Regions from separate parts of the Streptomyces sp. NPDC047108 genome, predicted to be linked through region 3. Evidence: riboswitches for the same ligand, from Rfam matches in the RefSeq annotation. Region 3 holds a riboswitch; each other region holds the start of a gene.
What was found. Region 3 has a riboswitch for thiamine pyrophosphate ahead of ABZ822_RS04880 (thiamine ABC transporter substrate-binding protein). Riboswitches for the same ligand answer to the same signal wherever they lie in the genome.
Positions count from the first base shown of each region.

Region 1 (3,268 bases), on a different contig from region 3:
CCGACCAGGGTCCGTACGATCTCCTCCGCGACGATCTCGCTGTTCGCCACGGTCCCCACATCGCTCTGCGCCACGGAGAAGAGCAGGAGCAGCGGCAGCGACGCGCCCGCGTACGCCAGGACGAGCGTGTTGACCACCGACGCGATGTGGTCCCGGCCGATGCGCAGCCCCGCGCGGTAGAGCTGACGGGCCGTCATCGTCTCGTCGGCCTGCTTCAGCTCCCACACCACCGATGTCTGCGTGACCGTCACGTCGTCCAGCACACCGAGCGAGCCGATGACGACACCGGCCAGCAGCAGACCGCTCAGGTCGATGTCCGGATAGAGGCCGTGGATCAGCCCGGTCTCGTCCGAGGTGTTGCCGGTGAGCTGCGCCCAGCCGATGAAGACCGACCCCAGCAGCCCGATCAGCAGCAGGGAGATCAGGGTGCCGAGAGCGGCCACGGACGTCCTGGCGTTGAGGCCGTGGCAGGAATAGAGGGCGATCAGCATGATCGCGCTGCTGCCGACGACGGCCACGACCAGCGGGTTCGAACCGTGCAGGATCGCCGGGAGGATGAAGAACGACAGCACGGCGAAGCTGACGGCGAGCGCGACCAGCGCCATCAGCCCCCGCATCCGGCCCACCACCACGACGGCGAGCGCGAAGATGCCCGCGAGCAGCGCCATGGGGAAGCCGCGGTCGACATCGGTGACCGAGTACTGCAGTTCACGCGGGGCATCGGGCGCGTAGGCGACGACGACGCCCTGCCCGGTGGTGAGTTGGCGCGGTGCGTCGGGCTGGACGACCTCCTCGAACCTCCGCCCCGAGTCCTTGCCCGAGGTCACCTCGACCGTCGCCCGTTTGCAGACGCCGCCGGCGCGTTCATCACCGCCCGGGGACTGCTGCTGCGAGCCGTCGGCCGACGGAGGCTGCTGCGGCTGGACGTTGACGTCCTTGCAGTCGACCTCCTCCACTCTCACCACCCGGCCGGACTCCGTCTGCCGGTCGAAGCCGACCCCGGACCGCTCGTGCCCGGGCACCCCGCCCGGCCAGAGCACGACCAGACCCGCGACGACCGCGGCGGCGAACGGGATCAGCACCGCGGCGATGACCTTGCGGAGGTGCTGGGAGACGGGCGCGGCGGGGCCGTGGCTGTGGCTGTGGCCGTGGGGCTCGGGCGGTGAACTCACTGCCGCATCATCGCAAGGACGGGGTGCGGCGCGAGACCCCGCCGTCCGGTGCGCCGCCGTACCGCCTCCCGACCTGCAACGGCTCCGGTAGCGGCGGCCGTCGCGGGCCCCCGCCGGAAGCCGTCGCCGTACCGCCTCGGGCCCGGGCGCACGGGTCCGCCGTGTGAGACCCCCTTTCCCTTCCCGGAGCCACCCGTTACCGTGGTGGCGCCTTTTTGCACACGCGGGAGCTCGGAGCACCGGGCTGAGAGGGCGCTGACCTCCGTACGGGGTGTCCGGCCGATGCCGGGGACCGTCGCGGAAGCCGCTGCGTCGACCGCCGAACCTGTTACCGGGTAATGCCGGCGTAGGGAGTAGGTCTCATGACCATTCAGGACGCACGCACGCCTGCCAGCGGCGACTCCGCGGAGATCGGCTGGCACAAGGACTACGTGACCGGCTCACGCCCGGACTTGAGGGTCCCGGTGCGGCGAGTGCACCTCACCAACGGACAGGACGTCACGCTCTACGACACCTCAGGCCCGTACACCGACCCCACGGTCGAGACCGATGTCCGCCGCGGCCTCGCGCCGCTGCGGGAGAACTGGATCATCACCCGCGGCGACACGGAGGAGTACGCCGGCCGTCCCGTGCGCCCCGAGGACGACGGCATCAAGCACACCTCGCCGCGCGGCGGCCTGCGCAACCTGGACGCGGTCTTCCCCGGCCGCCCGCGCCTGCCCCGGCGCGGACGCGACGGCCGGGCCGTGACCCAGCTCGCGTACGCGCGCCGCGGCGAGATCACGGCGGAGATGGAGTACGTGGCGCTCCGCGAGAACGTCGAGCCGGAGGTGGTCCGCGAGGAGATCGCGGCGGGCCGGGCCGTCCTTCCGGCGAACGTCAACCACCCGGAGATCGAGCCGATGATCATCGGCAAGCGGTTCCTGGTGAAGGTGAACGCCAACATCGGTAATTCCGCGGTCACTTCCTCCATCGAGGAGGAGGTGGACAAGATGACCTGGGCGACCCAGTGGGGCGCCGACACGGTCATGGACCTCTCCACCGGCCGCAACATCCACACCACCCGCGAGTGGGTGCTGCGCAACTCCCCCGTCCCCATCGGCACCGTCCCCCTCTACCAGGCGCTGGAGAAAGTCGACGGCAAGGCCGAGGAGCTGACCTGGGAGATCTACAAGGACACCGTCATCGAGCAGGCCGAGCAGGGCGTCGACTACATGACGGTCCACGCCGGCGTCCGCCTCCCCTACGTCCCGCTGACGGCCCGCCGCAAGACCGGCATCGTCTCGCGCGGCGGCTCGATCATGGCGGCGTGGTGCCTGGCCCACCACAAGGAGTCGTTCCTCTACGAGCACTTCGAGGAGCTCTGCGAGATCCTCGCCTCGTACGACGTCACGTACTCGCTCGGCGACGGCCTGCGGCCCGGCTCGATCGCGGACGCCAACGACGAGGCGCAGTTCGCGGAGCTGAGGACGCTGGGCGAACTCAACAGGATCGCCAAGTCCCACGGCGTGCAGACGATGATCGAGGGCCCGGGCCATGTCCCGATGCACAAGATCAAGGAGAACGTCGACCTCCAGCAGGAGATCTGCGACGAGGCCCCCTTCTACACACTCGGCCCGCTGACGACCGATGTCGCGCCCGCGTACGACCACATCACCTCGGGCATCGGCGCCGCGATGATCGCCTGGTGGGGCACGGCGATGCTCTGCTACGTCACGCCCAAGGAGCACCTGGGGCTGCCGGACCGGGACGACGTGAAGACGGGCGTCATCACGTACAAGATCGCCGCCCACGCGGCGGACCTGGCGAAGGGGCACCCGGGCGCGCAGGAATGGGACGACGCGCTGTCCGACGCGCGCTTCGAGTTCCGCTGGGAGGACCAGTTCAACCTGGCCCTCGACCCGGACACGGCCCGCGCCTTCCACGACGCGACGCTCCCGGCGGAACCGGCGAAGACGGCGCACTTCTGCTCGATGTGCGGTCCGAAATTCTGCTCGATGAAGATCTCCCAGGACATCCGCCGCGAACACGGCGGCGCCATGGAGAGCGAGGCGGAGGCGGGCATGCGGCAGAAGTCGGAGGAGTTCGCGGCCGCG
Region 1 covers NZ_JBEYUP010000002.1:540,126-543,393, forward strand. The annotation lists gene ABZ822_RS07525 (YibE/F family protein) at 1-1,172, opposite strand, end outside; TPP riboswitch at 1,386-1,542, shown strand; gene thiC (phosphomethylpyrimidine synthase ThiC) at 1,535-3,268, shown strand, end outside.
Region 1: it holds a riboswitch for thiamine pyrophosphate, as region 3 does, so the genes downstream of both, thiC (phosphomethylpyrimidine synthase ThiC) here and ABZ822_RS04880 (thiamine ABC transporter substrate-binding protein) in region 3, are expected to answer to the same signal.

Region 2 (3,268 bases), on a different contig from region 3:
CGGCATGATCGCGGCGCAGCCCGCGTCCTGGAGCTTCCGGGCCAGGACCGGGTCGTCGTTGGTGTACGGGAGCACGGTGAAGCCGTCGTCGACCAGCGTCTCCGCCGCGTCCAGCAGCTCGACCGGATCGGGCAGCAGCGTGCGCTCGTCCGCCACGACCTCCAGCTTGATCCAGTCGGTGCCGAGCGCCTCGCGGGCGAGCCGGGCGGTCAGTACGGCCTCACCGGCGGTGAAGCAGCCGGCGGTGTTGGGCAGGACACGGATGCCGAGCCGGTCCAGTACGGAGAGCACCGAGCCGTGCACGGTCGGGTCCAGGCGCCGCATCGCCACCGTGGTCAGTTCGGTGCCGGAGGCGATGAGCGCGTGCTCCAGCACCTCCAGGCTCGGGGCGCCGCCCGTGCCCATGATCAGCCGGGACGCGAAGGTGGTCCCGTCGATGGTCAGCGGGTCGGAGGCCGGGCCGGTCCCGGCCGCGCGGGTTCCCTCCGCGCTGTCGTGCGGTGCGTTGCGGAACGCGGTGTCGGTCATCGTCCGGATCAGCCTCCCTGGACAGCGGTGAGCACTTCGACGCGGTCGCCGTCGCCCACCGCCGTACCGGCCCACTGGCCGCGCGGCACGACGGTCTCGTTGAGCGCGGCGGCGACGCCCGACGGTGCGGTGGTGAGGGTCGCGACCACCTCGTCGAGGGTGGTCCCCGCGGGCACGTCCCGCGGTTCCCCGTTCACGGAGACGGTCATACGGGCAACTCCTGGAGTCGGCGGGATGCGGACGGGAATCGGCACGGGGCGAACGGGCGGGCCTCCTCGGGGAGTTCACCGGTGGCCAGCACCTCGGCCATCGCGTCGCCCGTGACCGGCGTGAGCAGCACACCGTTGCGGTAGTGCCCGGTCGCCAGATGCAGGCCGGGGAGTTCGGTCGGCCCCAGCAGGGGCGCGTTGTCCGGCGAACCGGGACGCAGCCCCGCGCAGGTCTCGACGAGCGGGAGTTCGGTGAGGCCGGGCACCAACTCATGGGCGTCACGCAGCAGTTCGTAGACCCCGCCCGCGGTGACCGTGGTGTCCCAGCCCAGCTCCTCGCTCGTGGCGCCGATCACCAGCTCGCCGCTCTCCCGCGGTACGAGGTAGACCTGCCCGCCGCGCACCACGGCCCGTACCGTCCGCGAGAGGAACGGCGCGTACGCGTCGGGGACGCGCAGCCGCAGCACCTGCCCCTTGACCGGGCGGACCGGCGGCACCACGTCCTCCGGCACCCCGTCGAGCCGTCCGCTCCAGCTCCCCGCCGCGAGGACGGTCTGCTCCGCGACGAGTGCGGTTCCGTCGTCGAGCACGGCGCCGGTGGCCCGGTCCCGCAGTGTCGTGAGCCGCCGGGCCCAGGAGCGGTGCAGGTCCACTCCGCCGCGCTCGCAGGCCTTGAGAAGGGCGGCGGCGAGGCGGCGGGGGTCGGTCTGGTGGTCACCGTCCACGCGCAGCCCGCCGCGGACGCCCGGCGCGAGCATCGGCTCGAGACGGCGGCATTCGCGCCCGGTCAGCCACTGCGAGTCGAGCCCGTACCGGAGCTGCAGTGCGTGGAGTTCGCGCATATGCGCGCGGTCGTCGGCGTCCAGCGCGACGGCGAGGGTGCCGCAGGCGCGGTAGCCGATGTCCAGCCCGCTCGCCTCCTGCAACTCGGCGGCGAAGTCCGGGTAGCGCTCGGCGGAGGCGAGGTTGAGACCGAGCAGGGTCTCCTCGCCGTAGTGGAGTTCGGTGACCGCCGCCAGCATTCCGGCGGCGACCTGTGCGGCGCCTCCGGCCGGCGACGGATCGGCGACCGCGGTGCGCAGCCCGCGCCGCGCCGCGCGCCAAGCCGTGACCAGGCCGATGATCCCGCCCCCGACGACGAGGACGTCGTAGGCCGCGGGGGCACCGTGGCCCTGGCGGGGAGTCCTGGGTGAACTGCTGTTCCCGGATGCGTGCATGGGCGCCTGGCCCCTCCCTTCGCCGGCATGACCCGGATCAGGTTCGTACGGTCGGAGGCCGCCCAGCCTCCCTCTCAGCCCGGTGCGTCCGGGCTCCCGCGTGTGCTCTCGACCCGCCACCATAGTCCCTGGCTCCGGCGGGGAGTAAGGGAGCGGCCCCCGGCGTGCGCCGGGGGCGCCCGGCCTGCGGCACGCCTCGTCGTACGTGATGGTGTGTCAGAGATCTCGATGCGCACGTCTGCGGCCCGCCCCCGTCGCCGTCCTAGAGTGATCGTGTGAGCGATGACAAGCAGCCAGAGCAGCGAGTCGTGATCGTCGGCGCCGGAATGGCCGGGGTGCAGACCGCGGTCGCCCTGCGCGAGCGGGGCTGGAGGGGCGCGATCACGCTGCTGGGCGCCGAGTCGCACGAGCCGTACGACCGGCCACCGCTCTCCAAGGCCGTCCTGCTCGGCAAGGCCGACGGCTCCGCCCTCGAGATCGACTTCCCCGCGCTGGGCATCGACCTGCTGCTCAGCCGCCACGTCACCCGGCTCCGTCCCGACCAGCACGTCCTGGAGACCGCCGACGGACCCGTCCCGTACGACACGCTGGTCATCGCCACCGGCGCGGAACCCGTCACCCTGCCCGGCACCGAGGCCGAGCCCGGTGTCCACGTGCTGCGCACCCTCGACGACGCCGAACGCCTGCGGCCCGTACTGGAGGGGCGGCAGGAGGTCGTGGTCGTCGGAGCGGGCTGGATCGGCGCGGAGTTCGCGACCGCGGCGCGCGAGGCCGGCTGCCCGGTGACCGTCGTCGAGGCCGCGGACCGGCCGCTCGCCGGGGCCCTCCCGGCCGAGGTCGCCGAGCACATGCCGGCCTGGTACGCCGACAGCGGGGCCCGGCTGATCACCGGCGCACGGGTGGCGGCGGTCGAGGCGGGTGCGGTGGTGCTCGAGGACGGGCAGCGGCTGCGCGCGGACGCCGTACTCGTCGGCATCGGCGCCCGCCCCACGACGGCCTGGCTGAGCAACTCGGGTGTGGAGCTGTGCCCCGACGGCTCCGTCCGCGCCGACGAGCGCCTGCGCACCTCGCAGCCCGACGTCTACGCGGTCGGCGACTGCGCCTCCTTCCCGTCCGGCCGCTACGGCGTACGCCTGCTCGTGCACCACTGGGACAACGCCCTGCAGGGGCCGCGCACGGTCGCCGCCAACATCGTCGGCGAGGAGACGGCGGGCTCCGTCTACGACCCGGTGCCCTACTTCTGGTCCGAGCAGTTCGGGCGCTTCGTCCAGTACGCGGGCCACCACGCCGCCGCCGACGCCACGGTCTGGCGCG
Region 2 covers NZ_JBEYUP010000006.1:339,950-343,217, reverse strand. The annotation lists gene ABZ822_RS16150 (thiazole synthase) at 1-528, opposite strand, end outside; gene thiS (sulfur carrier protein ThiS) at 537-737, opposite strand; gene thiO (glycine oxidase ThiO) at 734-1,954, opposite strand; TPP riboswitch at 1,968-2,055, opposite strand; gene ABZ822_RS16135 (FAD-dependent oxidoreductase) at 2,230-3,268, shown strand, end outside.
Region 2: it holds a riboswitch for thiamine pyrophosphate, as region 3 does, so the genes downstream of both, thiO (glycine oxidase ThiO) here and ABZ822_RS04880 (thiamine ABC transporter substrate-binding protein) in region 3, are expected to answer to the same signal.

Region 3 (3,268 bases):
ACCGCGTAGTTGAAGAAGACATGGGCGAGGAGGATCGCCCAGACCGTGGTGTCCAGACGGAAACCCCACAGCTCGTCGAGCATGCCGCCGCGCCCCAGCAGCGCGAGGAACGCCGAGCCGACGACGACCGTGGGCAGCACGAACGGCACGACCACGACCGCCCGCAGCACCTCCTTGCCGGGGAAGGCGAAGCGGGCGAAGACATAGGCACCGGGCAGCGCGATCGCGAGGGTCAGGGCGGTGGAGGCGGCCGCCTGCCAGGCGGTGAACCACAGGACGTCCAGCACGTCCGGATCGGTCAGTGCCTCGGCCGCCCGTCCCAGCTGCCAGTGCCCGCCCTCCCTGAGGCCCCGGCCGACGATGGCGGCGACCGGGTAGCCGAAGAAGACCCCGAAGAAGGCGACGGGCACGGCCATGAGCGCGAGCCGCAGCGCGGTGTCCTTGCGGCCACGGGGCCGGGACCGTACGCGCGCCGCCTTGGCGGTAGTTACTTCAGGACCAGCGACGACCACTGTTCGACCCACTGCTCACGGTTCTCGGCGATCTTCCCGGGCGCCATGGTCGCGGGCTTGTCGATGGTCTCGCCGTACCGGGTGAACACCTCGGGCAGCTCGGCGTCCTCGCGCGCGGGGTTGACGTACATCTTCAGCGGCACGTCCTCCTGGAACGTCCTGCTCAGCAGGAAGTCCAGCAGCGCCTTGCCGCCCTTCTCGTTCTTCGCGCCGTTCAGCAGCCCGGCGAACTCGATCTGGCGGAAGCACGTGCCGGTCGCGACCCCGGTCGGGGCCTCCTTCGGCTGCGGCTTCATCCCCACGACCCCGGCAGGCGGGCTGGAGGCGTAGGAGACGACGAGCGGCTTGTCGCCCTTGCCCGCGCCCGAGAACCGGTCGAAGTAGGCCTGCTCCCAGCCGTCGACGACCTCGACGCCGTTGGCCTTCAGCTTCTTCCAGTAGTCCTCCCAGTCCCCCGTGGACGCGGCCGTGCCGAGGAGGAAGCCGAGCCCCGGGGACGAGGTGGCGGCGTTCTCGGTGACCAGGAGGTTCTTGTACGCGGGCTTGAGCAGGTCCGCGTACGTCCGCGGCGGCGCGAGCTTCTTGTCGGCGAAGTACTTCCGGTCGTAGTTGACGCAGATGTCGCCGCTGTCGACCGGGGTGACGCGGTGCCGGTCGCCGTCGAGCCGGAGCGCGGCCGGGACCTTCTCCAGGTCCTTCGCCTCGTACGGGGTGAACAGCCCGGCGTCGAGCGCCCGGGAGAGCAGGGTGTTGTCGACGCCGAAGAAGACGTCGCCCTGCGGGTTGTCCTTGGAGAGGACGGCCTGGTTCACCGCCGAACCGGCGTCACCGCCGCGCAGCACCTCGACCTTGTAACCGGTCTCCTTGGTGAACTGCTTGAGGACCGCCGACGACGCCTCGAACGAGTCGTGAGTGACCAGAGTGACCGTCCTGCGGTCCCCGGCCTTGCCGCCGTCGTCGTCCGAACCGCCGCACGCGGCCAGTGCCGGGACACCGAGCGCGCCGATCAGCACCGCGCCCATGGCACGCCGAAGGTTGGTGTTCATCGTCTGGCTGACTCCCTACGCCGGTATGACCCGGATCAGGTCCGAGGGTCTGCGGCGTCGTACGGCCGCACTCTCAGCGCTCGCTGCGCTCCCCTGTCGGAGTGTTCATTTGTACGAATGCACGCTACCAGCGCGGTCAGCGCTCGGTGGCGGCGAGCTGCCCGCAGGCGCCGTCGATCTCCTGCCCCCGGGTGTCCCGTACGGTCACGGGCACACCGTGCGCCTCGATCGCGGCGACGAAGGCCCGCTCGTCCTCGGGACGGGAGGCGGTCCACTTCGACCCGGGGGTCGGGTTGAGCGGGATGAGGTTGACGTGCACCCGGCGGTTCTTCAGGAGCCGGCCGAGCAGATCGCCCCGCCACGCCTGGTCGTTGATGTCCCGGATCAGGGCGTACTCGATGGAGATCCGGCGGCCGGACTTCTCCGCGTACTCCCATGCCGCGTCGAGGACTTCGCGGACCTTCCAGCGGGTGTTGACCGGGACGAGGGTGTCGCGCAGCTCGTCGTCGGGGGCGTGCAGGGACACCGCGAGACGGCACTTGAAGCCCTCGTCGGCGAAGCGCAGCATCGCGGGCACGAGGCCGACGGTGGAGACGGTGATGCCGCGCTGCGAGAGACCCAGGCCGTCGGGCTCGGGGTCGGTGAGGCGGCGGATGGCGCCGACGACGCGGTTGTAGTTGGCGAGCGGCTCGCCCATGCCCATGAAGACGATGTTGGACAGCCGCGCCGGGCCCCCGGGGATCTCACCGTCGCGCAGCGCCCGCATGCCGTCGACGATCTGGTGCACGATCTCGGCGGTGGAGAGGTTGCGGTCGAGCCCGGCCTGCCCGGTCGCGCAGAACGGGCAGTTCATGCCGCAGCCGGCCTGCGAGGAGATGCACATGGTGACCCGGTCGGGATAGCGCATCAGCACGGACTCGACGAGCGTGCCGTCGAAGAGCCGCCACAGCGTCTTACGGGTCGTGTCGTCGTCGCAGGAGATGTGCCGCACCACGGACATCAGCTCGGGCAGCAGCCCGGTCGCCAGCTTCTCGCGCGCGGCGGCGGGGATGTCGGTCCAGGCCGCGGGGTCGTCGGTGTAGCGGGCGAAGTAGTGACGCGACACCTGACCGGCGCGGAACGGCTTCTCCCCGAGCGCGGCCACGGCGTCACGGCGCTCGGCGGGCGTGAGATCGGCAAGGTGCCGCGGCGGCTTCTTGGCCCCGCGCGGCGCGACGAAGGTGAGTTCTCCGGGTGCAGGCATAACTGCACCAGTGTGGCAGATCAACTACCGAGCCCCAGGCCGGAGCCGTAAGGGACCGGTGGGAGACCGGTCACTCGCAGTGGTTCTCTGTCGCACCTGCCCCATCGGGAACCGTCGCGATCTGCCCGCGCCCGACTTCGTCACACGGGGTTGTCCGTGGGACCGCACCCGTCCGCACACCCGCTGGGGCGCCCGCAGGCCGGAGCGGTGGGAGACCGGTCACCCCCCGGCACTCCTCAGGGGTGCATCCGGGCACCCTTCAGCACCTTGTCCACCGCGTTGCGCGCCCCGTACACAGCGAGGCCCACCGGATCCAGCCGGTCCTTCGGCACCGCTCGCACCGCCGCGCGATTGTCCCGGTCGTTGCCGGTGGTGAAGAGGTCGGAGGTGAACACCGCGCAGGGAAGCGCGCGGGACAGGGCCCGGCCGTGCGCGGCGGTCAGCATCTCCTTCGTCCCCTCGAAAAC
Region 3 covers NZ_JBEYUP010000001.1:1,106,096-1,109,363, reverse strand. The annotation lists gene ABZ822_RS04885 (iron ABC transporter permease) at 1-416, opposite strand, end outside; gene ABZ822_RS04880 (thiamine ABC transporter substrate-binding protein) at 488-1,558, opposite strand; TPP riboswitch at 1,554-1,663, opposite strand; gene rlmN (23S rRNA (adenine(2503)-C(2))-methyltransferase RlmN) at 1,695-2,801, opposite strand; gene ABZ822_RS04870 (DUF2000 domain-containing protein) at 3,038-3,268, opposite strand, start outside.